One region of the Arthrobacter sp. 'calajunan' genome, then DNA from elsewhere that is predicted to be linked to it. Evidence: predicted binding sites of a transcription regulator. Region 1 holds the regulator's gene; the other holds the start of a gene.
What was found. The regulator HspR, encoded in region 1, represses chaperone genes until heat shock. The targets are predictions, from matches to a motif close to AAGTTGAGTCNNNNNGACTCAACTT.
Positions count from the first base shown of each region.

Region 2: a site for HspR is predicted at 12,177-12,201, ahead of RF641_RS12750 (ATP-dependent Clp protease ATP-binding subunit). Genes of this name have one in related genera too.

Region 1 covers NZ_JBKZDY010000008.1:97,788-112,601, forward strand. The annotation lists gene RF641_RS13305 (MMPL family transporter) at 1-1,260, shown strand, start outside; gene RF641_RS13310 (DEAD/DEAH box helicase) at 1,601-3,127, shown strand; gene RF641_RS13315 (small multi-drug export protein) at 3,344-3,814, shown strand; gene RF641_RS13320 (PLDc N-terminal domain-containing protein) at 3,913-4,143, opposite strand; gene dnaK (molecular chaperone DnaK) at 4,395-6,245, shown strand; gene RF641_RS13330 (nucleotide exchange factor GrpE) at 6,259-6,831, shown strand; gene RF641_RS13335 (DnaJ C-terminal domain-containing protein) at 6,918-7,886, shown strand; gene RF641_RS13340 (heat shock protein transcriptional repressor HspR) at 7,994-8,422, shown strand; gene RF641_RS13345 (GNAT family N-acetyltransferase) at 8,489-9,121, opposite strand; gene trmB (tRNA (guanosine(46)-N7)-methyltransferase TrmB) at 9,178-10,035, opposite strand; gene RF641_RS13355 (YccF domain-containing protein) at 10,166-10,576, shown strand; gene RF641_RS13360 (TerC family protein) at 10,671-11,855, opposite strand; gene RF641_RS13365 (DinB family protein) at 12,102-12,605, opposite strand; gene clpB (ATP-dependent chaperone ClpB) at 12,752-14,814, shown strand, end outside.
Region 2 covers NZ_JBKZDY010000007.1:176,507-191,320, forward strand. The annotation lists gene RF641_RS12710 (helix-turn-helix domain-containing protein) at 725-2,209, shown strand; gene RF641_RS12715 (dTMP kinase) at 2,633-3,298, opposite strand; gene phnA (phosphonoacetate hydrolase) at 3,591-5,006, shown strand; gene RF641_RS12725 (MFS transporter) at 5,136-6,497, shown strand; gene RF641_RS12730 (alpha/beta family hydrolase) at 6,831-7,502, opposite strand; gene RF641_RS12735 (hypothetical protein) at 7,521-8,246, opposite strand; gene RF641_RS12740 (hypothetical protein) at 8,524-9,111, opposite strand; gene RF641_RS12745 (VOC family protein) at 9,116-9,457, opposite strand; gene RF641_RS12750 (ATP-dependent Clp protease ATP-binding subunit) at 9,604-12,159, opposite strand; gene RF641_RS12755 (response regulator transcription factor) at 12,283-12,960, opposite strand; gene RF641_RS12760 (hypothetical protein) at 13,046-13,237, shown strand; gene RF641_RS12765 (sensor histidine kinase) at 13,284-14,468, shown strand; gene RF641_RS12770 (malonic semialdehyde reductase) at 14,811-14,814, shown strand, end outside.

The DNA.
Region 1 (14,814 bases):
CTGCTGTGCCTGCTCTTCTCCGACCTGAACTCCAACAAGGCGCTGGGCCCGATCGGCGCGGCGGGCATCGTCTTCTCGATCATTGCCGCCCTCTCCTTCCTGCCGGCCGTGCTCGGACTGCTGGGCCGGGCCGCCTACTGGCCGTTCATGCCCAAAACGCAGGACGCGGAAACGCAGGCGGCGGCCAAGCCTGGACTGTGGGCCCGCATCGCCGCCTTCGTCGCTTCCCACCCCCGCCCGATCTGGATGGTGACGGCACTGGTGCTGGCCGTCGGCGCGGCGTTCTCGCTGCAGCTCAAGGCCAGCGGCGTGCCGCAAAGCGAACTGGTGATCGGCGGCTCCGAGGCCCGCGACGGGCAGGTGGCGCTCGGCGAGCACTTCCCGGGCGGCAGCGGCTCGCCGGCCACCGTGATCGTCAACGAGGCCGAGGCGAACACCACCCTGGACGCGGTCCTTGACGTGCCCGGTGTCGACTCCGCCTACCTGCAGGCCGAAGACGGCGGTCCGGCCATGGCCCAGCGCGGCGCCCCGGCGTACACCGTCGAAGGACGGAACCTGATTTCCGTCACCCTGAGCGATGCGGCGGACTCGGATGCGGCCGCGAACACTGTCACGCAGCTGCGCGAGACGGTGCACGAGATCGATGCGACGACCCTGGTCGGCGGAACCACCGCGACCCAGATGGACAAGAACTCCACCGCCGAGGCCGACCTGTTCAAGATCATTCCGATCACCCTGGTCGCGATCCTGGTCATCCTGATGCTTCTGCTGCGCTCGATCCTGGCTCCGGTCCTGCTGATTCTGACCACGGTGCTCTCTTACGGCACGGCGATGGGCGTCAGCGCGCTGGTGTTCAACCACGTCCTGGACTACGTGGGCGCCGACCCCTCGGTGCCGCTGTTCGGATTCGTGTTCCTGGTGGCCCTTGGCGTGGACTACAACATCTTCCTGATGACCCGGGTGCGCGAGGAGACGCTGCTGCACGGCACGCGGGACGGGATGCGCCGCGGCCTGACCGTCACCGGCGGCGTGATCACCTCTGCCGGCATCGTGCTGGCGGCGACCTTCGCAGCGCTGGGGGTCGTGCCGATCATGTTCCTGGGGCAGCTGGGCTTCATCGTGGCCTTCGGCGTGCTGCTCGATACCTTTATCGTGCGAAGCCTGCTGGTGCCGGCGCTGGTCGAGGACATCGGCCCTGCGGTGTGGTGGCCCTCGAAATTGGCGCAGGAAAAGATGTCGGCGGGTGTGCACCGGGCCTGAGCGCCAGGCTTCAGACGTGGCGGAAATCTCCTGTGATTCGCCCCGTTGGCAGGCTCCGGGACTGCTAAGTCCCGGAGCCTGCCTGTAGAATTGAAATCTGTACGCATCGATGGTTCAACGCCTGGAACACCCGGCCCGCCTCGGTGCGTAGTCGTCGACAGACTTGATTTCCTTCGAGCGGAAACTCCCGGATTCCCGGTGTTTTCGCGCGGGCGTCGGGCACTTTTCTTGCCGCCCCGCATCGGACTTCCTCCTGGATCGGCGAACCCGAGCGTCGAAAACGACGCGCGAATTCAGAGAGAAAGTTTGAGCATTGACTTCTACTTTTAGCGCCCTTGGCGTGCCCGCAAACCTGGTTGACGTGCTGACCGAGCGCGGCATCGACACCCCGTTCCCGATCCAGGAAGCAACCCTTCCCTCCACCCTTGCCGGCGGAGACGTGCTGGGGCGCGGCCAGACCGGCTCGGGCAAGACCCTGGCCTTCTCGCTGCCGCTGGTGGCCCGCCTGAGCGAGCGCCCGCAGCGCCGCAAGGCCCGTTTCCCGCGCGCACTGATCATGGCGCCGACCCGCGAACTGGCGACCCAGATCGCCAAGACCGTTGATCCGCTGGCCGCCGCCTCCGGCCTGCGCACCACCGTGATCTACGGCGGCGTCGCGCAGAGTCGACAGGAAAAGGCCATGAACGAGGGCGTCGACATCGTCATCGCCTGCCCCGGCCGCCTGGACGACCTGATCAAGCAGAAGATCGTTGACCTGTCGCAGCTTGAGATCTCGGTGCTGGATGAAGCCGACCACATGGCAGACATGGGTTTCCTCCCGGTCGTGCGCCGCATCATGGACCGCATGCCGACCGGCATCCAGCACATGCTGTTCTCCGCCACCCTGGACAACGGCGTGGACAAGGTCGTCAAGCGCTACCTGAGCAGCCCGACCATCCATTCGGTGGATGCGCCCGAGGCCGCAGTGAACACCATGGAGCACCACGTCTTCGTGGTCAGCAACGACGACAAGAAGGACCTGGTCCGTGTGCTGGCGCAGGGCACCTCGCGCCGCATCATGTTCATGCGCACCAAGCACCACGCCAAGAAGATGGCTGTAGTGCTGTCCAAGGCCGGCGTGCCAACCGTTGACCTGCACGGCAACCTGTCGCAGAACGCCCGCGACCGCAACCTGGCCGCCTTCGCCTCGGGCGAGGCAAAGGTCCTGGTCGCCACCGACGTAGCAGCCCGCGGCGTGCACGTCGACGGCGTGGAACTGGTGGTCCACATCGATCCGCCGGCAGAGCACAAGGCCTACACCCACCGGTCAGGCCGCACGGCCCGCGCCGGCTCCAGCGGAACCGTGGTGACCATCTGCACCCCGGACCAGCAGGGCGACGTCGCGACCCTGATGAAGCAGGCAGGCCTGAAGAAGGTCCCATTCGAAAAGGTCTCCTTGGACTCGCAGGTCGTCAAGGACGTCGTGGGCGAAGTGGCCGAACTGGTGCCGTACACCGCCCCGGTGAAGCAGCAGAGCAACCCTGCCAAGCGCAAGCCTGCCGGCGAATCCGGCGGTTCGCGCGGCGGGCGCGGCCAACGCGGTTCACGCGGCGGCCGTTCGGCCGGCGAGGGCCAGAACCAGCAGCTCAGCGAGTCGGGCCGCCGCAATGAACGCAGTCCGAAGGCCTCGGGCGAGCGTCCAGCACGCGCTGGCCGCGGCGCAGGATCCGAGCGTCCGGCCGGTGCAGGCCGTGGTGCGAACTCGGAACGCCCATCGGGTGCAGGCCGCGGCTCGCGCCAGGGTGGCCGCGCCGCCCAAGGCGCCTCGACCGGGGGCCGCTCGCGTGGTCCGCGCCGCGCCACCAGCCCTGCCACCCGCAGCCGCTAGGCATTTCGGGCCAGCCGGAACAACGGCTGCCAACCTAGGAATCCTCCGCTCGTACGCCGAGCGGAGGATTTCTTTTGCCACCCTGCGCCCGGTGAGCGTCGAGCGCACTGACTAGACCGAAAGTTTAGCCCCGGCGGATGACCGGTCGGTGAAGTCCTCCAACCTAGTCTTGAAGTAGAGGAAATATCTATTTCGCCTAGCCAGGAGCACCTGACCATGATTGAATCACTGCAGAATTTTGTCGCTGCTTGCCCCGAGCCGCTGCAGTGGCTGGCGGTCGCGCTGGTTTCGGCTATTCCCTTCGTCGAGTCCTACTTCGGGTCCGTCATCGGAGTGCTGATGGGTCTGCCGCCGGCGGTCGGGATTCTTGTTGCGGTGCTCGGCAACGGCATTTCCATGCTCTTGTTCGTCAACAGCGCCCATGCCGTACGCTCCAAGGTGCGCCAAGGCAAGGAGAGCAAGAAGCCGAAATACGAAAAGATCCGCAGGGCTTTCGACAAGTTCGGCATTGCAGGGGTCAGCCTGGTTGGCCAGACCATGCTTCCCTCGCAGATCACCTCGGCGGCGCTGGTGTCCTTCGGCGCATCGAAGCAGAAAGTGATTTTCTGGCAGGTCATTTCCATCATCTTGTGGGGAGTGATCTTCGGAGTCCTGGCAGGGCTCGGCATGCCGCTGCTGACCAAATAATTCGTTCCCCTCGGCACGCTGCAAAGCAAAGCCGGAAGGAGCCCGCGCACCAGTAGTGCGTGGGCTCCTTCCGGCTTGTGCCATCTTGGAGGCGGAGATTAGTCCTGCGGCTTCTTGCGGCCGAACCTGAAATAGCTCAGCGGACCGAGAATGTTGATGAAGCACAACCCCACCCACAATCCCTTGCTTCCGTGAATCTGCTCGGGCCTGCGTCGGTAGATGTCGATCTGCGCGGCGGCGAATAAGGCAACCTCGATCACGCCCGCAACGATGGCAGCTGCCCGTGCAATGGGGGACAGCTCGGAGAATTTCTTTTTGGTTCGTGCCATTCTTCCGCCTTTGATCTGTAGTTTTCGCTTCGTGACCGGACTGTCAGGAGTGGTCTGAAAAAGTTTTCGGTTGATGGGAATTATTCTGCCACCCCACCCGTTGAATAAGACAGAGCGCAAAGTTGAGTCGAGTTCACTCAAGTTAATTTGACAGTCGAAACCGGCTGAGTAAACTTGAGTCCGAAGCGCTCAATGGGGGCCCAAGCCCCCAGCGTTGGGATTTTTTTCAGACAAGGCAAAGGAGAGCCATTATGTCGCGTGCCGTAGGTATTGACCTTGGAACCACCAACTCTGTCGTATCCGTGCTCGAAGGTGGTGAGCCAACCGTCATCGCTAACGCGGAAGGCAACCGCACGACCCCGTCCATCGTTGCTTTCTCGAAGGGCGGCGAAGTCCTGGTCGGCGATATCGCCAAGCGTCAGGCAGTCAACAACATCGATCGCACCATCGCATCGGTCAAGCGCCACATGGGCACCGACTGGTCCGTTGCCATCGATGACAAGAAGTACACCGCCCAGGAAATCTCGGCGCGTACCCTGATGAAGCTGAAGAACGACGCTGAGTCGTACCTGGGCGAGAAGGTCACCGACGCGGTGATCACCGTTCCTGCATACTTCAACGACGCCGAGCGCCAGGCCACCAAGGAGGCCGGCGAGATCGCGGGCCTGAACGTGCTGCGCATCGTCAACGAGCCAACTGCTGCTGCTCTGGCCTACGGCCTGGAGAAGGGCAACGAGGACGAGCTCATCCTGGTCTTCGACCTCGGTGGCGGTACCTTCGACGTCTCCCTGCTGGAAGTTGGCAAGGATGACGACGGCTTCTCGACCATCCAGGTCCGCGCGACCGCCGGTGACAACCGTCTGGGCGGCGACGACTGGGATCAGCGTGTTGTCGACTGGCTGCTGGCCCAGGCCAAGGCCAAGGGCGCAGACCTGTCCAAGGACAAGATCGCACTGCAGCGCCTGAAGGAAGCCGCAGAGCAGGCCAAGAAGGAACTGTCCTCGGCTACCAGCACCAACATCTCGCTGCAGTACCTGTCGGTCACCCCTGAGGGCCCGGTACACCTGGACGAGCACCTCTCGCGTGCGAAGTTCCAGGAACTGACCGCAGATCTGCTGGAGCGCACCAAGAAGCCATTCAAGGACGTCATCGCCGAAGCCGGCGTGAAGATCTCCGACATCGCCCACGTGATCCTCGTTGGCGGTTCGACCCGTATGCCAGCCGTTGCCGAACTGGTCAAGGACCTGGCCGGCAAGGAAGCCAACAAGGGCGTGAACCCGGATGAGGTTGTCGCCGTAGGCGCAGCCCTGCAGGCCGGCGTGCTGAAGGGCGAGCGCAAGGACGTGCTGCTGATCGACGTCACCCCACTGTCCCTGGGCATTGAGACCAAGGGCGGCGTGATGACCAAGCTGATCGAGCGCAACACCGCGATCCCGACCAAGCGTTCGGAGACCTTCACCACCGCCGAGGACAACCAGCCTTCGGTATCGATCCAGGTCTTCCAGGGCGAGCGCGAGTTCACCCGCGACAATAAGGCACTGGGCACCTTCGAGCTGACCGGCATCGCTCCGGCTCCTCGCGGCATCCCGCAGGTCGAGGTCACCTTCGACATCGATGCCAACGGCATCGTGCACGTGTCCGCCAAGGACAAGGGCACCGGCACCGAGCAGTCGATGACCATCACCGGCGGCTCCTCGCTGTCGAAGGAAGACATCGAGCGCATGGTGCAGGAAGCCGAAGCGCATGCGGAAGAGGACAAGGCACGCCGCGAGGCAGCCGAGACCCGCAACGCTGCCGAGCAGGCCGCCTACTCGGTGGACAAGCTGATCAAGGACAACGAGGACAAGCTGCCTGAAGAGGTCAAGTCCGAGGTCCAGGCCGACGTCGACGCCTTGAAGGCCGCCTTGGAGAAGCAGGACAACGACGACGAGGTCAAGGCCGCGTTCGAGAAGCTGCAGGCTTCGCAGTCCAAGCTGGGCGAGGCAATCTACGCCAACACCCAGGCCGAAGGCGCGGCTGCCGGCGAGCAGGATGCGCCGAACGCTGATGAAGACATCGTCGACGCCGAGGTCATCGACGAAGACGAAGCCGACAAGAAGTAGGGAGTTTAGGAATATGTCCGAGGCAAACAACCAGAACGAAAACTCCGGCCAGGAGCCGGAGAACCAGCCAGAGGCCGCTGACCAGCAGCCAACTGCTGACGCTTTGGGCCAGGCCGAGGCGATCCTGAACGAGGCCGGCGACTCCGTGGACGCGGAGCAGGACGAGGTCAGCGAGGTCGTCACCGAGCTGCGCAACGACCTGCTGCGCCTCCAGGCCGAGTACGTCAACTACCGCAAGCGCGTGGAGCGCGACCGTGCAGTGGCGCGTGAAAACGCCGTGCAGGGCATGCTTTCCACCTTGTTGCCCGTGCTTGACGACATCGACGCGGCACGCGCCCACGGCGACTTGGCCGATGGCCCCTTCGCATCGATCGCCAACAAGCTGGACTCGATCCTGGCCCAGCATGGCTTGGAGCGCATCAACGAGGCGGGGGTCGAATTCGACCCGAACGTCCACGAAGCGCTGCTGCGCCAGGCGGTGCCGGAGGTCCCGGCCGATCATGTGGGACAGGTGCTGCGTACCGGCTACCGCAAGGGAAGCAACATCCTGCGCGCTGCCCAGGTACTGGTCGCCACCGGCGAATAGCAACTAGCTAGCACAACTGAAACTGCCCACTGTCGAGTATTCGCCAGTGGGCAGTTTCGAATTGTCATAGAAAGGATGAGGCCCTGATGGCAAGTCAGGACTGGATAGACAAAGATTTTTACGCGATCCTCGGCGTCTCCAAGGACGCCTCGGACGCGGATATCAAGAAGGCGTACCGCAAGCTTGCGCGCAAGTACCACCCTGACACCAACGCCGGTGATGCAACCGCCGAACAGAAGTTCAAGGACATTACCGAAGCCAACTCGGTCCTCTCCGACAAGGAAGAGCGCGAGCAGTACGACGCCATCCGTGCCATGGGCTCGGGAGCACGTTTCTCAGCAGGAGGTCCGGGCGGAGCTCCGGGCGGCGGCGCAGGGTTCGAGGACATCTTCTCCAACCTGTTCGGCGGGGGAGGCGGGGCACGCCAGCGTGGCGGGCAGCCGGACTTCTCCGACCTGTTCGGGGGAGCGGGCGGCTTCGGCGGTTTCGGCGGCCAGGCCGCTCCGCCGCGCAAGGGCGCTGACCGCACCGCGAACACCTCGATCTCCTTCGCCGGCTCGATCAACGGCACGAAGATCGGGCTGCGCGAGCCGAGCGGCGAGGTCATCGACGTGCGCATCCCGGCCGGCATCAAGGACGGCCAGTCGGTGCGCGTGCGCGGACGCGGCCAAGCCGGCGCCGCCGGCAACGGAGACCTGATCGTCAAGGTCAAGGTCGCTGAGCACCCATTCTTCAAGCGCGAGGACAACAACATCCGCGTGCACGTCCCGGTGACCTTCGACGAGGCCGCACTGGGCGCGAAGATCCACGTCCCGACCCTCGACGGGGAACAGGTCGCGGTGAAGGTTCCGGCAGGTTCCAACTCGGGCCGCACGCTGCGCCTGAAGGGCCGCGGCGTGAAGACTTCCAAGGCCACCGGCGACCTGCTGATCGTGCTCGACGTGGTCATTCCGCAGAACCTCTCGGATGCCGCGAAGAAGGCGGTTGAGGACTTCGCCGCAGCCACCGAGGGCGAGGACCCGCGGGCGGACCTGGCCTCGAAGGCCAAGCTCTAGGATCGGCACCCGCCGATCACCCGTCGCCGGCGCCGGAGGAGCCAACATCCTCCGGCCCCGTCGATAGACTCAAGATACAACCAAGGCAGAAAGGTGGTTGAAGTACCGTGAACGGGGAGTACCTGCGACCTGTCTTCGTCATTTCCGTCGCCGCACAGCTTGCCGACATGCACCCCCAGACGCTGCGCCAGTACGACCGCATCGGCCTGGTTTCGCCCAGCCGGCAGTCGGGCAAGCAGCGCCGCTATTCCCAGCACGACGTGTCCCTGCTGCGCCAGGTTCAGGCGCTGAGCAAGGATGGCGTGTCGCTGGAAGGCATCAAGCGGATCCTTGAGTTGGAAAACCAAGTGGCTAGCCTTAAGGGCCAAGTGAACCAGTTGCGCGCGGAACTGGACTACGTGCGCCAAGGCCAATCGCGCATCTTCGCCGCCGGCACCGTCGCAGGCGACGTGGTGTCGCTGGCCCGCGGCATGCGCCCCTCGCGGCCCGAACCGACGGTATCGCTGTTCCCGGTGCGCCGCGCTATCGGCAGGTAGGCCTGCCGCCTGAAAGACATTAGAAATCCAGCCCGCCAGATCCCGGCGCGGCTGGATTTTCTGTCTCTATCCGAGCCGGCCGTGGCGGCGCAGCCGGGCTTCCAGCTGGGTGCGCACCGCCGGCCATTCGTGGGGCAGGATCGAGAAGACGACGGTGTCTCGCAGGGTTCCGGTCGCCGGATCGTACTTGTGGTTGCGCAGCACGCCGTCTTGCTTGGCGCCCAGCCGCGCAATGGCGGCGCGGGAAGCCTCATTGTGCCAATGCGTGCAAAACGCGACCGAGTAGCATCCGAGCACTTCGAATGCCCTGCGCAGCAGCAGGTATTTCGCTGCCGGATTGATGCCGGTGCCCTGCGCCGCAACGGCCAGGAAGGTCGATCCGATCTCCACCCGGCGGTTTGCGGCATCGATGTTCAGGTAGGCGGTGGCGCCGACGGCTTTGCCGGCGGAGGTGTCGATGATGGCGAAGGGGGCCATGGTTCCGGCTGCCTGGGAGTCCAGCCGCTGGGCGATATTGGCTTCCACCTGCTGTGCAGGGGGAGTTGTCGCGAACCAGTCCTCGTCGAGGCGTCCGGCGGCCACTACCTCGGCCAAGTCCGGCGCGTGCGAGGCGGCGAGCTGTTCCAGCCTCACCCCGGCGAATTCCATGGCGGGCGCGGTGGAGAACTCGGAGGCCGGGATTAATGACGAATGGCTCATGGCCACCAGTTTAGGGTGGACATGAGCCATTGCCGGACTTTATGTCAGGTCGTGCACTAGCCGACGCGAGTGTACGCCAAGTCGAAGACCAATCGGCCTGCCTTCAGCGCCTTGCCCTCGAAGCTGGTCAGGATGCGGCGTTCGAAGCGCGGGGCCCAGCCGCCGAGCTCGTCGGTGAACTCTGGTTCCTTCTCGAAGCCTTCCATGCCCTCGCGGCGGACCTTGGTCAGGTTGCTTTCCTCGCCGGCAAGGTTGCCCGGGAACTGGTTCTCGAAATCCGGGTGGGCGGTGAGCGCGTCACGCATCTGCTCGGCGTAGTTGGACCAGTCGGTGGCCAGGCGCAGGGTTCCGCCGGGCTTGAGCACCCGGGAAACCTTGTCCAGGAACGATGCCTTGATCAGGCGGCGCTTGTGGTGGCGCGGTTTGTGCCAGGGGTCGGAGAAGAAGATCCAGATTTCGTCGGCGCTGTTCTCTTCGAGCATCACGTCCAGCACCTCGGGGGCATTGGCCTGGACGGCGCGGACATTCTCGATACCGAAGGACTCGACCTTGAGCATCAGCTGGGCCAGCCCGGGGCGGTAGACCTCCACGGCGAGGTAGTTGCGCTCGGGGTCGTCCTTGGCGGCGTTGGCGATGCATTCGCCCAATCCGGTGCCGATCTCCACGATCAGCGGCGCCACGCGGCCGAATGCCTGGTCCGGGTCGAGGGTGAAATCATCGGCTACCGAGGTGTCGGCGATCTTGCGGGGAGGCTCGATGACGTACTGCTCGGCATTGCGCTCCCAGGCGCTGGCTCGGCGGCCCTGCAGGCGGTTGCCGCGGCGGACAAAGGAGACCGGTTCGGCCCGGAAAAGTGCTGGGTCTTTGGGGGTCGGGGCCGCGGCCTGACGCTGTTCTTCGCTCGAATCGCTCATGATCATTAATCCTAGCCGAGCGCACCGCATCGATTCTTCCCGGGAGAGTAGGGGATTGGCCACGGTTTCAGGGGAAAATCCGGGCTGTCACCCATGGCGCCCGGGGGAGTCGATGGGGAAGACTGGATCCATGACTGATCTATTGCGGGGAATCCTGAATATCATCTGGCTGCTCTTCGGCGGCCTGTGGCTGGCACTGGGGTATGTCCTGGCTGGCATCATCTGCTGCCTGCTGATCGTGACCATTCCGTTCGGCATCGCTTCATTCCGCATCGCGGGTTACGCGCTGTGGCCCTTCGGCCGCACCGTCGTGGATCGCGGCGCTGTGGGAGCCTTCTCCACGCTGGGTAACGTGATCTGGCTGGTTTTTGCCGGCATCTGGATCGCCATCGGCCACGTGCTTACCGCCATCCCGATGTTCGTGTCGATCATCGGCATCCCGCTGGGCATCGCGAACCTGAAGATGATCCCGGTGTCCCTGATGCCGCTGGGCAAGGTGGTGGTCGCTTCGGACTACTACATCGGGACCATGCGCCGCTAGCGCCTGCCGTTCGGCTCGCACGGATTAAAGGGACCGGGGCTGCCCTTCCACGTGGAAGGGCAGCCCCGGTCCGTATTGGCGGTAGATGCCGTTGCTAGCTCTTGAGGTACTCGTCGTGCTGGCGGTGCGCCTCGGTGATTTCGTCGCGGATCTTGTCGATGTCCTTGACCTTGTCGCGGTACTTCTTGTCCATGGACTTCACGTAGGCTTCCTCTTCCAGCAGCTCGGTGTAGATCCGCTCGCGCTCGGCCTGGTCCGCGGTGTAGGAGAGGTCGGTGTAGTTGTTCGCATGGCGGCGTACGTTGTTCACGGCGGTCTGCGCCTTGCCGGCCTTGCTGAACAGGGAGGCGAGGACCGTGACTACCAGGACGCCGATGATCACGCTCAGCGACAGGCCGGTGGTGATCTCGATGACCGACACGTGCTCGCCGCCGTTGATGAACGGCAGGTTGTTCTCATGCAGCGCGTGCAGGATCAGCTTGACGCCGATGAACGCCAGGATCGCAGCCAGGCCGTAGGACAGGTAGATCAGTCGATCCAGCAGGCCGTCAAGCAGGAAGTACAGCTGGCGCAGACCCATCAGGGAGAATGCGGTCGCGGTGAAGACGATGAAGACGTTCTGGGTCAGGCCGAAGATTGCCGGGATCGAGTCCAGGGCGAAGAGGATGTCGGTACCGCCGATGGCCACCATGACCAGCAGCATCGGGGTCAAGACCTTCTTGCCGTCGATCTTGGTGAACAGCTTATCGCCGTCGTACTCGTCGGTGGTGTGGAACAGTTTCTTGGCCAGACGGATGATGAAGTTGTTCGCCTCGTCGGACTCGTCGTCCTTCTTGAGCAGGTTGCCTGCGGTCAGCAGCAGGATCAGGCCGAAGATGTAGAAGACCCAGGCGAACTGGTTGATCAGCGCCGCACCGACGAAGATGAATGCGGTACGGGCAATCAGCGAGAACACGATGCCGAACAGCAGCACCTTCTGCTGGTCCTCGCGTGGCACCTTGAAGCTGGCCATGATGATCAGGAAGACAAACAGGTTGTCGACCGAGAGGGCCTTTTCGGTGATGTAGCCGGCGAAGTATTCGGCGCCCATGTCCACGCCGCCGAAAATGAATACGACGATGCCGAAGATTAAAGCGAGGCCGACGTAGATGCTCGACCAGATGGCCGCTTCACGCAACGACGGAACGTGCGCCTTGCGGATGTGGAAGAAGTAGTCGAATGCCAAAAGTGCGAGGATCACGACAATCGTGATGCCCCAGATCAAAGGAGAAACTCCCATGGGGATTCCTGCTTTCGTAAGTTGGGTACAAGCCATCCAAGTAAGTCTCTTCGCCAACGGAAAATGGTTGGCCGCAGAACCCGGCAAGACTCCTGTGTCTTACGTACTGACGGATCAAACGCTTGTGAATACTCCCTTACGTGGGATCAACTCTATCTTGAGTTTTGCCCTCAGGGAAAGTTCAGGCATGTGCGGTGCGTTGACCGGCGGTGGTTGTTCGACCGGTGGAGCCGCCCATCGCCGGGCCTAGGGAGAGGCATTTCGCGCGGCCAGGACTTGTTCGCGCAGGATGTCCGCGTGTCCGCAGTGCTGCGCCAGTTCACGCAGCATGTGAAGCTGGATCCAGCGCAGGGGCAGCGGCCCCCGCTTGTTCCCGGGGAAGACCGTTGCGCCGGTCGTCCCCTCCAGGACCTGGTGGGTGTGCGCTATTTCTTCGCGATACTCGGCAATGACGGTGGCAATGTTGTCGCCCTCTTCGAGCTTGAACGACTCATCGGGATTCGGGGCGATACCCAAGATGGAGCGGGAACTGCTGGTGGGAGCCTCCCGGAACCAGACCTTCTCGACGAATGTTCCGTGCTTGACCAGCCCGAGCAGCGTGGTGCGCGACGGCACGAGCTGCACTCTGGCCTCCTCTTCGGTGAGGCCGTCAAGGCAATCGAGCAGCATCGCCCGATGCTGGTCGATGAAGGCCTTGACCTGCTCATCGTGTTCGGCGAAGAAAAGCTCTGGTGAGTTCGGGTTAGCCATAGCTCCATTGTTCGCAGGTCGGCTCGGTGAATACAAGGAAAAACTTTTTTGAAATTGTTCGGCGGAAACGGAATAACCCCTGTCAAACAAGAGTTGAGTTAAGTACACTCAAGTTTAAAGGTTCACCCACAAACGAAAGGAAGCGCGTGGACACCAAACTCACTACCAAGAGCCAAGAGGCTCTCTCGGCCTCCGGGATGAACGCATCGACCGCAGGCAATCCCCAGATTGAACCTGCGCACCTGCTCAAGGCGCTGCTGGACCAGCGTGACTCGGTTGCGGTGGCACTGCTGAAGACTGCAGGGTTGGATGTCGACGCGCTTTCGGTGAAGGCGAGCTCGCTGATCAAGGCGCTGCCTTCCAGCTCCGGTTCCTCGGTGGCCCAGGCCCAGTTCTCCCGCCAGCTGTTGCAGGTGGTGAACAACGCCCAGGAGACTGCGACGGAAATGGGTGACACCTACGTCTCCACCGAGCACCTGCTGATCGCACTGGCCAGCGACCAGACCAAGACCGGCGAGGCGCTGCGCGAGATGGGAGTTACCCGCGACCTGCTGGTGGGAACCCTGCCCACCATCCGCGGCGACCGCAAGGTCGACAACCCGAACCCTGAGGCGACCTTCCAGTCCCTGGAGAAGTTCGGCACCGACATGACGGCGCTGGCCCGTGCGGGCAAGCTGGACCCCGTCATCGGACGCGACCGTGAAATCCGCCGTGTGGTGCAGGTGCTTTCGCGCCGCACCAAGAACAACCCGGTGCTGATCGGCGAGCCCGGTGTCGGCAAGACTGCCGTGGTCGAGGGCCTGGCCCAGCGCATGATTGCCGGGGACGTCCCGGAATCGCTGCGCGGCAAGACCCTGATCTCCCTTGACCTGGGTGCCATGGTTGCCGGTGCCAAGTATCGCGGCGAATTCGAGGAGCGCCTGAAGGCGGTTCTGGAAGAGATCAAGTCCTCTGACGGGCAGATCGTCACGTTCATCGACGAGATCCACACCGTGGTCGGTGCTGGCGCCTCCGAAGGCGCCATGGATGCCGGCAACATGCTCAAGCCGATGCTTGCCCGCGGCGAGTTGCGCCTGATCGGTGCTACCACCCTGGACGAGTACCGCGAGAACATCGAGAAAGACCCGGCGCTGGAGCGCCGCTTCGCCCAGGTGTACGTGGGGGAGCCGAGCGTGGATGACACCATTGCCATCCTGCGCGGCCTGAAGGAACGCTATGAAGCGCACCACAAGGTGTCCATCGCGGACTCCGCGCTGGTTGCCGCCGCCGCGCTGTCCAATCGGTACATCTCCGGGCGCCAGCTGCCGGACAAGGCCATCGACCTGGTCGACGAGGCAGCCAGCCGCCTGCGCATGGAGATCGACTCCGCCCCGGAGGAGATCGACGAGCTGCGCCGCGAAGTCGACCGGCTCACCATGGAGGAGCTGGCGCTGAGCGATGAAACCGATCCCGCATCGGTGGAACGCCTGGAGGCCCTGCGCAAGGACATGGCCGACAAGAAGGAGAAGCTCGACGCCCTGAACTCGCAGTGGGAAGCCGAAAAGGCAGGCCTGAACCGGGTGGGCGACCTGAAGGTCAAGCTGGATGAGCTGCGCTCCGAGGCAGAGAAGTACCAGCGCGAAGGCGACCTGGAGAAGGCCTCGCGCCTGCTCTACGGCGAGATCCCGACGCTCCAGCAGGAGCTGGACGCCGCCGCGGCCGCCGAAGCGCATGGCGCCAAGGAGCACACCATGGTGGCCGACGAGGTCACCGCGGATGACATTGCCGAGGTGATCTCCGCCTGGACCGGCATCCCTGCCGGGCGCATGCTGCAGGGCGAAAGCCAGAAGCTGCTGGACATGGAGGAGATCATCGGACAGCGCCTGATGGGCCAGAAGCAGGCAGTGGCTGCGGTCTCGGATGCGGTGCGCCGCACCCGTGCAGGCATCGCCGACCCGAACCGTCCGACCGGCTCCTTCCTGTTCCTCGGCCCCACCGGCGTGGGCAAGACGGAGCTGGCCAAGTCCCTGGCCGACTTCCTCTTCGACGACCCGCGCGCCATGGTGCGCATCGACATGTCCGAGTACTCGGAGAAGCACGCGGTCTCGCGACTGGTCGGTGCCCCTCCGGGCTACGTGGGCTACGAAGAGGGCGGCCAGCTGACCGAAGCGGTGCGCCGCCGGCCGTACTCGGTGATCCTGCTCGACGAAGTCGAGAAGGCCCACCCCGA
Region 2 (14,814 bases), on a different contig from region 1:
TGCGATTGCCGGGGGCGGGTGCCTTTTGCGTCAGTCCGGGAGTTGGAAGCGCCGCCGGCCCGCCTGGGCCTAGACAATCGTGGTCGAACCGGCCCTTTAGGGGCGGCTGTGCATTGGCTTGGCGCGGACGATGCGGAGTTGGGTCCCGGGGTTCGGGTCGAGGAAGTCGCGCAGCTGGTCCGCGAGGTTACCCTGTGGGTCATGGTGCTCTTCTCGTCGCGGGGCGCCGGCAGCCTCGTCTGATTGGGGTGCTGAATCATATCGCGGGAGGGGTTCGGGGTGTAAGAACGAGAGTCGGTGCTGGACAGTGGAGATGGTCATTTCTTTGTCAGCTTGGCCCGGCGCTGGAATTTCTTGGTCGGCAGGGGCTGCAACGCATACTGGGCGGGTAACCGGGTGGACTGTGTTGCACGGAGGGTTTTTAGCTAGCCGGAAGCCCGAAGTATCGCACTCTGATACGGTGCCCGCCGCCCGGACCCGACGTTTGAAGACTGCTGCACCTGAGTTGGTGCGTACGAACCGCAACTGGTGCCGGCCGCCGCCCGCGGGCGCGCAGGAGCCGTGCTGGCGGAGATTGTGGTCTCGCCTGCGGCCGACATGGTTTGAGCGTCATCGGATAAATATTCACCATAATTCGCGCCAGTAACGGCGAATCGCAGGCAACCAAAGGACATGTGCCGTATTTTGCTGGAAATTTTGCAACTTCTTCCTCTACTCTGGTTGTGTGACTGCTACCACATGGAATCGAGATGCTCGTCCCGAGGGACCGGGCGCTGGCGTCGATGAAGAGCTCGACGTCATCGCGCTGGGGCGGCGCATTCGCTACCTGCGCAAGGAAAAGGGCATGACCCTGGACGACATCTGCGCGCTGGTGGAAACCGCGCCGAGCCACCTGTCGCTGGTGGAGAACGGCAAGCGCGAGCCGAAGCTCTCGCTGCTCAAGTCGCTGGCCGCGGCGCTCGGCGTGAGTGTGGACGACCTGCTGGGAGCCGAGCCCCCCTCGCGGCGTGCCGCGCTGGAAATCGAGCTGGAGCGCGCCCAGCGTGGGCCGCTCTACGACTCGCTGGGTCTGCCGAAGGTGCGGATCTCCAGCCGGCTGCCCATGGACGTGCTTGAATCATTGGTCGGGCTGCAACGCGAGCTGGAGCATCGGCTCGATGAGCAGGCGGCCACCCCGGAGGAAGCCCGCCGGGCCAATACCAAGCTGCGCGAGGAAATGCGCCAGCGCAACAACTATTACCAGGAGATCGAACAGGAAGCAGAGCGCATCCTCAAGGCCTCCGGGCACACCGGCGGCCCGCTATCGCACCATCGTGCTGCGGACATCGCCGAGTACTTGGGATTCAGTCTTCGCTACGTGAGCAACCTTCCGCACTCCACCCGTTCAGTCACCGACTTGAAAAACCACCGGATCTATCTGACCCAATCCGGCCGCGCGGATCATGATCCGCGATCGGTGCTGCTGCAGGCGCTGGGCCACTACGTGCTGGGTCACCAGACCCCGGCGGATTACGCAGATTTCCTGTCCCAGCGCGTGGCCACGAATTATTTTGCCGCCTCGCTGATGATGCCGGAAAAGGAGACGACCGCCTTCCTGCAACGTGCCAAGAAAGAGCGCACCTTGGCTGTGGAGGACATTCGTGACGCTTTTGCCGTGTCCTACGAGTCCGCCGCGCACCGCTTCACGAACCTGGCCACCGAGCACCTGGGCATCACCTGTCACTTTCAGAAGGTCCACGAGACCGGTATCCTGCACAAGGCCTATGAGAACGATGGTGTGAATTTCCCCGCCGATCACACGGGGGCCATCGAAGGTCAGACCATTTGCCGCTATTGGACCAGTCGCGTCGTGTTCGACGTGGCTGACAAGTTCCGCTCTTTCGAGCAGTTCACCGACACCATCAATGGCACCTACTGGTGCACCGCGCGCACCGAGCGGCATTCCTCGGGCATGTACTCGCTGTCCATCGGCGTGCCTTTCGAGCACGTGAAATGGTTCCGCGGGCGGGATACCAAGGAACGCTGCCAGTCCAAGTGCCCGGACGAGAACTGCTGTCGCCGCCCACCGGCGGAATTGTCCTCCACCTGGTTCGGCAATGCCTGGCCGGCCACGCGTGCCAACACCCACCTGCTGGCGGCGATGCCCACCGGAGCCTTCCCGGGCGTAGATGAGACCGAGGTCTACAGGTTCCTGGAGGAGCAGGCCTGAGTCCCGGCGAAGCGGCGCCCTCCATCCGTCGTCCTTGGGATGAGCCAACCGTTCTACCGTCAGCTGCGCTGCAGCCAGATCCCTGCCGGGGTTAGAGTTCTGAGGATCGCGCTGGCTATTATGGGGAAGCTGACCCGAGCACTGAGCGAATCGGGCAACGGCACAATGTAGGAACTATTCACCTGCTTTTCATTGAATCCCACGCGCGGTGCACCTCCGCGCGCGCCGACACGCAGCTGCAGCATCCAGAAGTCAAAGGGTGCGGGGTCTCCCTGAAATCGATCGCCAAGTTGTTGGTCCCGGTCCGGCGGCGCACCGCTACTTCGTCCGACTGGGCTTTTTCGTTAGCAGGTTAGGCGCCAAAGAATCGGCTGCCCAGGTCCAGGCCGAGGCAGTTTCGGGGCTCGACCGGTCCCGCTGGTGCTAAAGGCTGTCTCGGCCGGCGTAAGGCACCGTCCGGTCCCGGGACTGCGATGCCGGATAGCCAGCCAGCGAACGCAGCGCGGTTACAACTTCCGGCAACGGCTGCGAACCATCGATAATGGTCCAACTGTTCTCCCTGGCAAGCCTCAGGTATTCTTTCCGGCTGGCATTGAGGTAATCCATGGTCTCGAAGTCGTCTTCGCGTGCGACCACACGGTCGAAGGCTTCTTGCGGGTCGACATCCAAGACCACGACGAGCGGCTTCTGGATCGATGCGTGGGCGAGCCATGGCAAAAGCAGACCCAGCGGCTGGCCGCGCACGCTGCGCAGAACCAACTGGCAATACAGGTGGCGGTCCATCACGGTTAACCCGTTGATGTGGCTTGCCCGCATCGAATTGGCCGCCACGGTGGCGGTGCGGATAACCGCCTCGATGAAGTCCTGGGTGAAGGTGGGGAAGGTTATTCCCCAGGCCCGAGAGCGTCTCGTCAGCCAGCGCCGTCCAGAGACATTTGCGGCGAACTGCGCGGTGAATCCGTCGCGTTCCAGTTCGCGGGCGAACTCCTTGGCCGCAGTAGTCTTCCCCGCTCCGTCGGTGCCCATGATGACCAGTGTGCGCGGGATGTTGTAGGCAGGGTTGCCGCAGATAGCGGCCTGCTGCGTCACTGTCGCCATGGTCCTCCTTTGTGGATGGTGCATTACTCCTTCCAACGACTGGCGGTCGCTGTCTTATCCCCATTTGTCCTGTGGGTTTCATGAGTGGAAGCAAGTAGACGCCCTATCGCTTTCGGCCCGGGAGTCGACAGCAGGAAGGGCTCCTGCACGTATCTGTAACTGTGTCTCACCATGTGGAATGGGGAATGGTAGGCCATCAACGGGGTGTGATGTAGGCCATAGTTTTAGCTGATGGCCCCATCGCGAATATCCATCTTCCGGGCGGAAATGAGATTGACGATGCTTGGAGGTAGCAAGACGGATACGGGTAGAAACCCCCAAGCATGAAGGAGTCATCTCCAGGAGTCACACCACCTTCTCGGTCAATGGTCGCGAATACATTCACCAGGGCGACCCGGTTGTCGTCATCTGCATCGACGGTAGCGAGCCCGCGTACCATGAGGAAGCAATCAAGGCCGGCCGCATGCCATGGCTCAAGGAACTGCTTGAAGGCCGTGGAACCTCCTGGGGCGCCCACTGCGCTATCCCGACCCTGACCAACCCGAATAACATGTCGATCGCCACCGGGCACCCGCCAGCAGTGCACGGCATCTGCGGCAACTACATCCTGGATCCGGCCACCGGCGAAGAAGTGCTGATGAATGATCCGAAGTTCCTGCGGGTGCCCACGGTCTTCTCCGCAGCCAGCGCCGCCGGCCTGGACGTGGCCATCGTGACCGCGAAGGATAAGCTGCGTCGCCTACTGGCCACCGGCATCACCCAGCCGGGACTGGATCCGAACGGCTCGGGCGAATACGTCACCCCGGCACGCAAGGGCATCTGCTTCTCCGCCGAGAAGGCCGACACCGTCACCATGGAAGACAACGGTATCGAAAACGCCCTGGAGCTGGTGGGCATGGAGCTGCCAAGCGTCTACTCGGCAGAGCTGAGCGAATTCGCCCTGGCCGCTGGCGTGAAGATCTTGGAAACCCAGCAGCCGGATCTGATGTACCTGACGCTGACGGACTATATCCAGCACAAGAATGCGCCGGGCACCGAAGTCGCCAATGACTTCTACGCGATGGTCGACAAGTACGCCGGCCAGCTCGACGCGCTGGGTGCCGTCGTGGTGATCACCGCCGACCACGGCATGAGCCCGAAGCACCATGAATCAGACGGCACGCCGCGGGCCATCTACCTCGAAGAGGAAGTGAACAAGATCCTTGGCGTCACCGAAACCGAGGCGGCAAACGGCAGCCGCGTGATCCTGCCGATCACCGACCCGTACACCGTGCACCACGGAGCCTTGGGCTCGTTCGCCAACGTCTACCTTCCGGAGGGCGCAGACCGCCAAGCGGTCATCGACGCACTGAACGGCCGCGAAGGCATCACCTTCGTGCATGCCTCGGAGGAAGCCGCCGAGCTGTTCCAGATGCCGCTGGACCGCATGGGCGACATCACCGTCCTCTCGGACAAGAACACCGCCCCGGGTCGATACCGAGCCTGGCACGACCTGAACAATCTGGAAGTGCCACTGCGCTCGCACGGCGGTCTGGGCGAGCTGAATATCCCGTTCTTCGTCAACCGTGCGCTGCCGGCACCGGAAACCACCGCAAGCACCGGACCCTCCGGCGAGCGCGCGGTTCTGCACAACTACGACGCCTACTGGCTGGCCACGAGCTACGTCAACAGCCACAGCCCGGTAGCTGTGCAGGGCTAGATTCCACGCTCGGAACACCCACCTCGCTGAAAAGCTGGGCCCCGAAAATCTATTCTCCGGGGCCCAGCTCCATGAACCACGTTCGAAACCTCCAGGTACCCCGCCTCCGTGCATGTGAAAGGACCCCCTGTGTCCGATCTACGCAATACCACAGAACCTGACGACTCCACGATAGTCGCTACCGGAAAAGTCACCACAAAGCGCAAGGAACTGTTCAAATGGCAGATCCGGATCTTCGCGCTGTCCTTGCTCGCCTACGCTGCCTTCTACTTTCCCCGCCAGGCATTTAGTTCAGCGAAGATCGGAATCCTGGATGAAGGATTCCTCACCCGCCACACTCTCGGCCTGCTGGATTCCGCCTATCTCGCCGCCTACGCGGTCGGCCAGTTCGTCTGGGGCGCCATGACTGAACGCTTCGGTACCCGCGTCGTTGTGGGCGGCGGCATGGTCATGGCGGCCATCGCGGCGATGACCATGGGCATCGCCCCTGCCGTCTGGTTGTTCCTGCCGGTCATGATCGTCCAAGGCCTTTCACAGTCCACCGGCTGGTCCGGCCTGAGCAGGAACATCGCATCCTTCTTCACCCTGCGCCGCCGCGGCCGCGCCATGGGTTTGTTCTCCACCAGCTACGCCTTCGGCGGCCTGGTCGCGGCCCCGGTCACCGGTTGGGTAGCCTACTCGCTGTTCGACAGCTGGCGCTGGGCGTTCTTCTCCGGAGCGGCCATCATGCTCTCCGCCTTCCTAGCTTTCATGATCTTCCAGCGCAACAGTCCGCAGGAAGTCGGGCTTCCCGGGATCGCTGAGGATCCCAGCCTGCTCGACTGCGAGCATGTGCCGCGCAAGACCCGCGCGCCGATAGCGGTAGTGAAGGTCCAGAATAAGAAGTTCTCTCCGATGGAGTTGCTGGCAGCCGCCAAACACGACCCCATGGTGCTGCGCCTCGGACTGGTCTACTTCCTGCTCAAGCCGGCACGCTACGCCATCCTGCTCTGGGGCCCGGTTCTAGTGCTGGATGCGATGCCGCATCTCGACGCGGTGACGGCCATCATGGTTCCCGTAGCCTTCGGATTGACCGGAATGATCGCGCCGATCGCCATTGGCTGGATTGCGGACACGCTGTTCAAAGCCCGACGTGTCCCACCGACAGTCATCTGCTTGGGCCTGCTGGTGCTCGCGCTGGCCCTGTGGCCGGTAGTCACCTCCCAGCAGTCCATTGTCCTGCTGACCGTCCTGCTCAGCTTTGTCGGGCTGATAGCATACGGAGCCGACGCCATGATTTCCGGAGTCGCTGCGGTGGACTTCGGCACGGCCAAGTACGCGGCCGGCGCGACCGGATTCATCAACGGCTGTGGCTCGATCGGCGCCATCCTCGGCGGCCTGCTGCCGGGCTTCTTCTCCGGCACCGTCATCTTCAATCTCTTTGCAGCAGCCGCGCTGCTGGCGGCACTGATGCTCCTTCCTTCCTGGAACAGCCGTCCAGCCTCCTCATAGGGCTGTGGATGCCACCACTCCTCCTCGGATGCGGCTCAGGCCGCCTAAACAAAGGACACTCAATGAACCTCTCGACTTTGGAAACGCAACTCTCGGGCAGGGCCACTCTGGACCCGAAGCTGGGCAACAACCTCATCAACGGGGCCTGGGTTCCCTCCGCTTCTGGACAAACGTTCGCCAACGAGAATCCCAGCGACACCACCGACGTGATCGGTTTCTTGCCCGGAGAACGCCAGTGTCATCGCCGGGAGATGACAGTCCCTAGAACATGCAGGCTCTGGCCCTGCCCGGTTTCCGGGCAGGGCCAGAGCCATTGGCAGGGCATGAAGAATTTTAGTCGCGACGGCCGAGGGCGGACTCGATGAAGCGAGCCGTGGCCTGGGCAAGACCTGACCCGTCCTGCTCCGGGGTGCGCCCCGAGCGTGCCACCTTGAACGAGTGGTCTCCGCCTTCGAACCAAACCAGTTCGGTGCGGTTATTCAGCCTGGATGCCACATCCGCCATGATCTGCGGGTTGGCGAAGGGATCTCGGGTGCCTTCGAGGAAAAGCATCGGAACCTGCAACGGGTACAGGTGCTCGTCGCGCAGCTTCTCCTCTTTCTTCGGCGCATGCAGCGGGTAGCCGAGGAAGACCAAGCCTGCGGTGTCCATTCCCTCGGATACGGCCACGGATGCCATGCGGCCGCCGAAGGATTTGCCGGCGGCGAAGATGGGAAGATCGCCGGCAAGGTTCTCCGCGGCCCAGTCGCGCACGTGATTCCATACTGAGACAGCCGTCGGCGCCTTGTCCGGAAACTTCTTGCCTGCATCCATGTAGGGGAAGTTGAAGCGCAGGACGCTGATACCCAGTGCGGCGACCGCCTGCGCGTAGCCGGCCATGAACGGGTGGTCCTTGCCGGCTCCGGAGCCGTGCGCTACGACCAGCAGTGCGGTTGGATCATCCGCGGTGTCCAGCAGGGCGCTGACCGCACCGGATTCGACGGGGATTGAAATTTCGAGGCTCATGGGACCAGCGTAGATGGCCTAGCCATTGATGGACTCATCGTATTCTTCGACGCTGGTGTCTTCGCCGCCGCGTGCTGTGACGGTCAGTTTCTCCAAAGGCTGCAGACCTTCGTTCTTTTCGTTGATGCGGATCATCATGTTGCTGGATACAAACCCTGATGCCGGCAAATCGTAGGTGCCGTCCATCCATGGTCCATCCTCGAGGGTTACCACGAGTTCACCGGGCGCGGGAGATTCAACTTTGTCGATGTAGGCATGCGGATCGCTCGGAATGCACCGACGGTAGATCTTAAGGCTGGTGATTTCCGCTTTGCAGAACGATTCGTAGGTGTCGTTCATGCTGTCCAGCCATTGGACGTATTTCTCCTGCGCCCAGGCTTCGCGGTCCTCCGGATCGGCCCCGGTACGCGCGCGGGTGTAGGTGCCTGAGTACTTGTTGTTTTCGGTGGAGAACGTAATGGTTTCAAGTTCGGGCGAGTCCTTGCCGATGCTCTCGAACATGATCAGACCCATGAATCGAAGCTCATCGGTCGGCCCTTGGTAGGACTCCTGCATTCCGTCCTTGTTGAAGACCATGTCATTCGCGAGCTTGATGTCGATGACTCCGGGTTTGGGCGAGGTCCAGCCGGTCATCAAGTTGTAGGGGTACAGGAATCCCTTGGTGGACTTGATCCCGGAATTGTCCACCCACATCTGGATTTTCTCGTCGGCCCAGCCCTGCCCGGAATTCCGGAGTGGTTCCACCGATTGTTCTGCGGACTGGGCAGATGACGGTGCGACGGCCTCGGCGGCAGGGCTCGACGCGGTCGAACCCACTGCCGGGGGAGCCACCTCGGGCTGCTGTGGCGGGGTGGAGCTGCAACCAGACAGCAGGAATGCTGCGGCAACTGCAAGGCCCAGAATGCGGTTTCGGAAGACAACCTCCAAAGATATGGCAGGAGCTCCAGTCTATGTGCACGGCCGAGAAGAGCCTTCTTTGCACGCAAAAGTGAACAATTCGCCGAACGCGGCCGGAAATACGCTAGCTGGCCGGGGTCGCTGCCACCAGTTCGGCCTTGCGGAGCAGCGGGTGCTTGACCAGCTCCCCGCCCAGCGCGTCCAGCATCGCCTGCGCGGAGTCGCCGTTGAAGACGAACACCGGCCCGTCGAAGCGGAAATAGACGTCCTCATGCCATCCGATGGTGCCGTCGCCCAGCGCACGGTGCAGCGCCAGCACGGTTGCTTCCAGATCCGCATCTGATTCCTCGGCCAGACGGGTGCGCAGCAGCACGTATTCGCTGGTGCCCAGCGCGGTGCGCTCGCCGTCGACCTCGATCCATGAACCGCGCGCCAGCCCGTTGGCCACCAGCCAACCGCTCAGGGCCGCGACCAGCTTCTTCAGGTCCGGGCAGGAGACCTCGAACTGCACATCGCTGGAGAGCGGTTCCTCGTGCTCCGAGATCGCGGTTCCCGAAGCGACCACGCGCGCGGCGCACTGCTGCTTGGCCGCCGCCACTTCCAGCAGGGCCTGCTCCTGCTGCTGGCGCAGGCGGACGGTCATCGGCTGGGCGAAATGCACATCGATGCGGTGGGTTGCCGGCTGCGCGGTCTTCCTGGAGAAAAGGCCCATGAGACTAGTCCCCGTGGGGATCCGAGACGCAGAAGACGATGCCGAAGGGGTCGCGCAGCACGCTCCACCCGAAGTCGGGGTCATCCGTGTGCTCCTCGACCAGGGTGGCTCCGGCCGCCAGCAGCTCGCCGACTTCCTTGGCACGGTCGGCCTTGGCTTCAAGGTCCAGATGCACCCGGTTCTTGCCTTCAGTCACTTCGTCGACCCGCTGGAAGCCGAGCCGGGCCGGGAACCCGGGAATCGAGAGCATGGTGAAGCCGGGGTACTGGCCCGCGTATTCGCCGTGCAGCACCAGCCGCCACCAGGCAGCCGCCGACTGCTCGTCCAGGGTATCGAGAGTGATCATGCCGATATTCGCCATGGGTACCAACCTACCGGGGCGCGGGGATCTTGGGTAGGGCAACGCAAGCAATTGATCGACACGGCGAAGGGCGGCCTGCGGGACCATTGCCGGTTCCCGCAGGCCGCCCTTCGCTGGCCTGGCTGCGCTGGCTAGCTGCCGAAGAAGTCCATGACCTTTTCCTCGGCTGCCGGCGGAGCCGGAGGCGCGACCTGCTTGGCGACCTTCAGCTTCCCGTCGGCGTAGTCCACGGCGATGGTGTCACCGGCGGCGACCGCGTCGTTGATCAGCAGGTCGGCAATCGCGTCCTGGACCTTGCGCTGCACCAGGCGGCGCAGCGGGCGGGCGCCGAACTCCGGGTCGTATCCTTCGTTGGCGAGCCAGGCCACGGCGGCGTCGCTGACATCCAGCGAGAGCTCCTGGTCGGCCAGGCGCTCGCCGGTTTCGGCCAGCACCAGCTTGACGATCTGCCCGATCTCCGACTGGCTCAGCTTGCTGAACAGCAGCACCTCGTCCAGCCGGTTCAGGAACTCGGGGCGCATGAACTCGCGCACCTTGCCCATCACCTTGGCGCGGATCTCCCCGGCCTCGCTGGCCGCATTGGCCGAGGTGAAGCCGAAGTTGCCTGCCTTGTTGGCCAGATACTCGCCGCCCAGGTTGCTGGTCATCAGGATCAGCGTGTTGGAGAAATCCACGGTGCGCCCGGCCGAGTCGGTCAGCCGGCCGTCGTCAAGCACCTGCAGCAGCACGTTGAACACGTCCGGGTGGGCCTTCTCGATCTCGTCGAGCAGGATCACCGAGTACGGGTTGCGGCGCACCTTTTCGGTCAGCTGGCCGGGCTGGTCATGGCCGATGTAACCCGGAGGCGCTCCGATCAGGCGTGCCACCGTGTGCTTCTCGCCGTATTCGCTCATGTCCACGCGGATCATCGCGTCGGCCGAGCCGAACAGGTTGGTCGCCAGGGCCTTGGCCAGCTCGGTCTTGCCCACGCCGGTCGGGCCGAGGAACAGGAAGGAGCCGATGGGGCGCTGGGCGGGGGACAGTCCGGTGCGGTTGCGGCGCACCGCGCGGGCCACCGCGGCCACGGCTTCGGACTGGCCGATCACCGAGGCGTGCAGCGACTCCTCCAGCGTCGACAGGCGCGCCTTGTCGTCTCCGGAGATCCGCGAGGCCGGGATGCCCGTGGAGCGGGAGATGACCTCGGAGATCTGGGCTTCGTCGACCACGCGGGTGATACCGGCGTCGCCGGCCTGCTCCGCCGCGGCAATGCGCTCGCTCAGCGCGGTGATGTGGTCGCGCCAGGCTCCGGCGTCCTCGAAGCGCTCCTCGGAGATCGCCCGGGCCTTGTCGCGCTCTGCATCGACCAGCTCGGCGCGCAGGCCCTGGACGTCCTCGGTGTCCCCGGCCGCGATGGAACGGCGGGCGCCGGCGATGTCGATCAGGTCGATCGCCTTGTCCGGCAGGCGGCGGTCCGTCAGGTAGCGGGCCGACAGGCTCACCGCGGCCTTCAGCGCCTCAGGGGTGTACTGCACCTGGTGGTGGTCCTCGTAGGATTCGCGCAGGCCCTCGAGGATCGCCAGCGCGATCTCCTGGGACGGCTCCTCCACGGTGACCTTGCCGAAGCGGCGGGCCAGCGCGGAGTCCTTCTCCACCTTGCGGAACTCGTCCAGCGTGGTGGCGCCGATCAGGTGCAGCTCGCCGCGCGCCAGGCGCGGCTTGAGGATGTTGGCGGCGTCCATGTTGCCCGATTCGCCCGAGCCCGCGCCGACCAGCAGGTGCATCTCGTCGATGAAGACGATGGCCTGGCCCTCGGCGTCGGCGACCTCTTCCAGCAGGCCGGTCAGGCGCTGCTCGAAGTCGCCGCGGTAGCGGGTGCCTGCGAGCATGCCGGGCAGGTCGATGGAGATCAGCTGGGCGCCGCGGATCTGCTCCGGGACCTCATCCGCCACGATGGCGCGGGCCAGCCCCTCGGCGATGGCGGTCTTGCCCACGCCGGCTTCGCCGATGAGCACCGGGTTGTTCTTGGTGCGGCGGGCCAAGATCTCGATGACCTGGGCCAGCTCGTCGTCGCGTCCGATGACCGGGTCGATCTGGCCGTCCGCGGCCAATGCGGTCAGGTCGGTGCCGTAGCGCTCCAGCATCGAGACGTCGGACTCCTCGGAGTCCTGCGCCTGGCCGGACTGGGCGCGCTGGACCTGCTCCATGGCTGCCTGCTGCAGCGATTGGCCGGTGATCCCGTGCTGGGCCAGCAGGTTGCTGACGGGGGATTCCGGATTGAAGACGAAAGCAAGGAACAGGTGGTCGGGGTCGATGTAGGTCGAACCGTAGTTGCGCGCCACCTGGTAGGCGTCGAACAGGCTGCGCTGTGCGGCGGAGGAAAGCCGGGTCGGCTTCTCCTGCTGGTCCTGGCTCTGCGGCAGGTGGGCGATGGCATCCTTGGACAGGGACTCGATGTCCGTGCCCATGGCTTCGAGGTGCGAACGGATGGGTTCGGTGCGCAACAGCGCAATGAGAAGGTGGAGCGAATCGATTTCGTCATGGCCGTGCTCATGCGAAATCGAGGCTGCGGTGGTGACTGCCTCATGGGTGCGTGCGGAAAGCAGGCGGGTGATATCGATCGGCCGGGCAGCTTGAGCGCGCGAGGAAAGGAACCGGGAGAGGAATTCCTCGAACGAGCCGTTGTCGGGTGAGCCGAAGAATGCTGGCAAGTGAGCCTCCTAGTAGAAACTTGAGCGGTCTATGCTCATGTTCAACGTATTCGGCACAAATCTATTCCCGGCACCTGCCGGGAAGGCGTGTTAGGAGACCTATTTCACCATCGGCGAAGCTGCTTACTGATCGCGTGGAATCTCGATGAGGCCCATGCGCGTAGCGGCGACCAGCGCTTGGACGCGGTCGCGAACTTCGAGCTTGGAGAAGATCTTGGCCATATGCGTTTTTACGGTGGCTTCTGAAATCTTCAATTTTCGGCTGATTTCAGTGTTATTAAGTCCGTTCGCCAGAAGGTTCAGAATTTCCACCTCGCGCGCAGTGAGGCCGAGATCCTCGATCAGATCCCGGACTTCCTGACTGGTGTCCCGGTATGCCGATTGAATTGCGGAGACGAGATCCGAAGAAACCGAGGGGGAAATGGCTGCGGTGCCGTTGTGGACCGCATGGATCGCGCTGATGATCTCTGCCGGTTCGGTGTCTTTGACCAAGTAGCCTCCGGCTCCGGCAGCCAGCACGGGGACGAGGTAATCGTCCGAGGAAAAGGCGGTGATGGCCAGGATTGCAGGGCTGTTCCGAGCCGTCTTAATTTCGCGTGTGGCCTCGACGCCGTCCATGACCGGCATCTGCAAATCCATCAGAACAACGTCGACTTTATTGTCCCGGCAAAATTCAACCGCTTTTAATCCGTTATCTACAGATTCAAGCGTTACAATTCTCTGATCCGTTGCTAGGATTGTGCCCAGCGCATTCCGAATTAAAGGCTCGTCGTCGACGATGAGCACTTTGATCTGCTCCATCAGTTTCCTTAGAAAGATACTGCAGGCCAGGTCCGGACTGCTCACTCGAAACTATATATAAGAATACTCAAACATGGGGTGTGTTATGAAGGCACTGAAGATGCTCGCGGTAGCGGCATTGGTACTCGCGCCGGTTACTGCAGTTGCAGCTCCGGCATCGGCCGCAACCGCTGGCAGCCAGCTGATCTCGAAGGGTGGCGCAGTTGCTACCCCTGCTGGTTGGGGTACCGACCTGTCGAACTGGTTCTGCAAGAACTACGGTCTCGCCTGCGGCTAAGCTAGCCCGCTTGACTTCACGACTCCGTCAGTGAAGTATTCGGCCTATGAAAGCAAGACTTAAAGACACCCTGACCAAGCAGTTTGCTGGTCGGGGTGTCATTATTTGGGCGGGAATTGCAGCGCTGATTGCAATTTCAGCAACCGAAATAATTACCATCCTCCAAGATGGATTCACCGGATCCCCAGGTACTGCAGTTCGTGGTGCTCTGGCGGGGGTTGTTCTTTGTATTGCGCTGGTCATCGGGCGACGTTGGATAAGTGCTTCGCTCGGGATCTACATTGCAACTGCGTTCTTTTTCTTCGGAAACGGAACGTTGCTGCTGTGGATGGTGCTTTCTGCCGTCATTTTTTCTGCTCTGGCGGCAACTTCGGAATCTAAACACGTTCGAGTCTGGTACCTGACATTCCTGATCGGCTGGATGATTCAATTCATCATTCGTGCCGGAGATGATGCGATTCTGATAGTCCTCATCGCGCCGTTTGCTGCGTTGTCGTTCGTGCTGACACGAAGCATTTTCGTGCTCCGTGAACGCAACTATAGAGCTGTCAAGGATATGCAAGAGGCAGATGAGAGGTCGCGTCAGGCGATTGAAATTGAACGCAAGAACATCGCACGCGATCTTCATGACATCGTGGCTCATGACATCACTGTGGTTGCGATGCAATCCAAGGCGGCAAAATTCGCGAATGACGGGCAGATGGCGTTGGACGCCATCGACGTCATCGCCAAGCTCAGTACCGAAACGCTTCACGATCTACGCTTGATGCTCAACGTTCTGCGTACCGATGGAACGATGGCGGACCCAGCAGTGAGTGCTACCGACAAGCCGGCGGCAACTACGGTTTATGCGGTCCAGGGCGTCGAGCTTTTCTCCCAACGGCTACGTGAGGCGAATTTTGTTGTGTCCTCGCACACCGAGGAAAAAATTTCCGACCTCCCGCGCTCGGCGCAAACCGCGCTCTATCGAGTCATGCAGGAGGCGACGACCAACGTCATTAAGCACGCATTGCCTGGCGGTGAATGCTCCATCTCTCTGACCGTTCATGGCAACGAGGCACGGCTTAAGATTACTAATCAGACCACGGATTCGAGCTCTGGAAAATCTTCCTTGCCAATCGGCGGCAGCGGCCTTATCGGCATGGAGGACCGCATGAAGGCTTTCGGCGGAAGGTTCAATACTTCAGAGCGCAATGGGCGCTGGATTTTGACGGCCAGTATCCCGTTCTAGGCCTACCCTCCTACTAAAGTATGATTTCGCAATTCTTGCAGACACGATAAGTTATAGATGTATCGGTGAAGACCGATCACCGGTTAGGTACTTGGTGGTGTTTTGCGAGTGGCACCACGAAGGACCAAGGGTGATTAAAAGGTACGTTGCGTTACTGAGCGGACGATCTTTCATCGGCGTTGTGCCCCCATCGCACGCCGTTGTCCGCAAGTGACGTAACGTACCTTTTATAACGCAGGGCTTATGCGCATTCTAGTGACAGTGTTCACAAAGCGGCAATAGCGGCACGGGAACTTTATATCCTATTCACCAAGGATCCGTGAAAACTGCGAAAGCGAGCCCATGA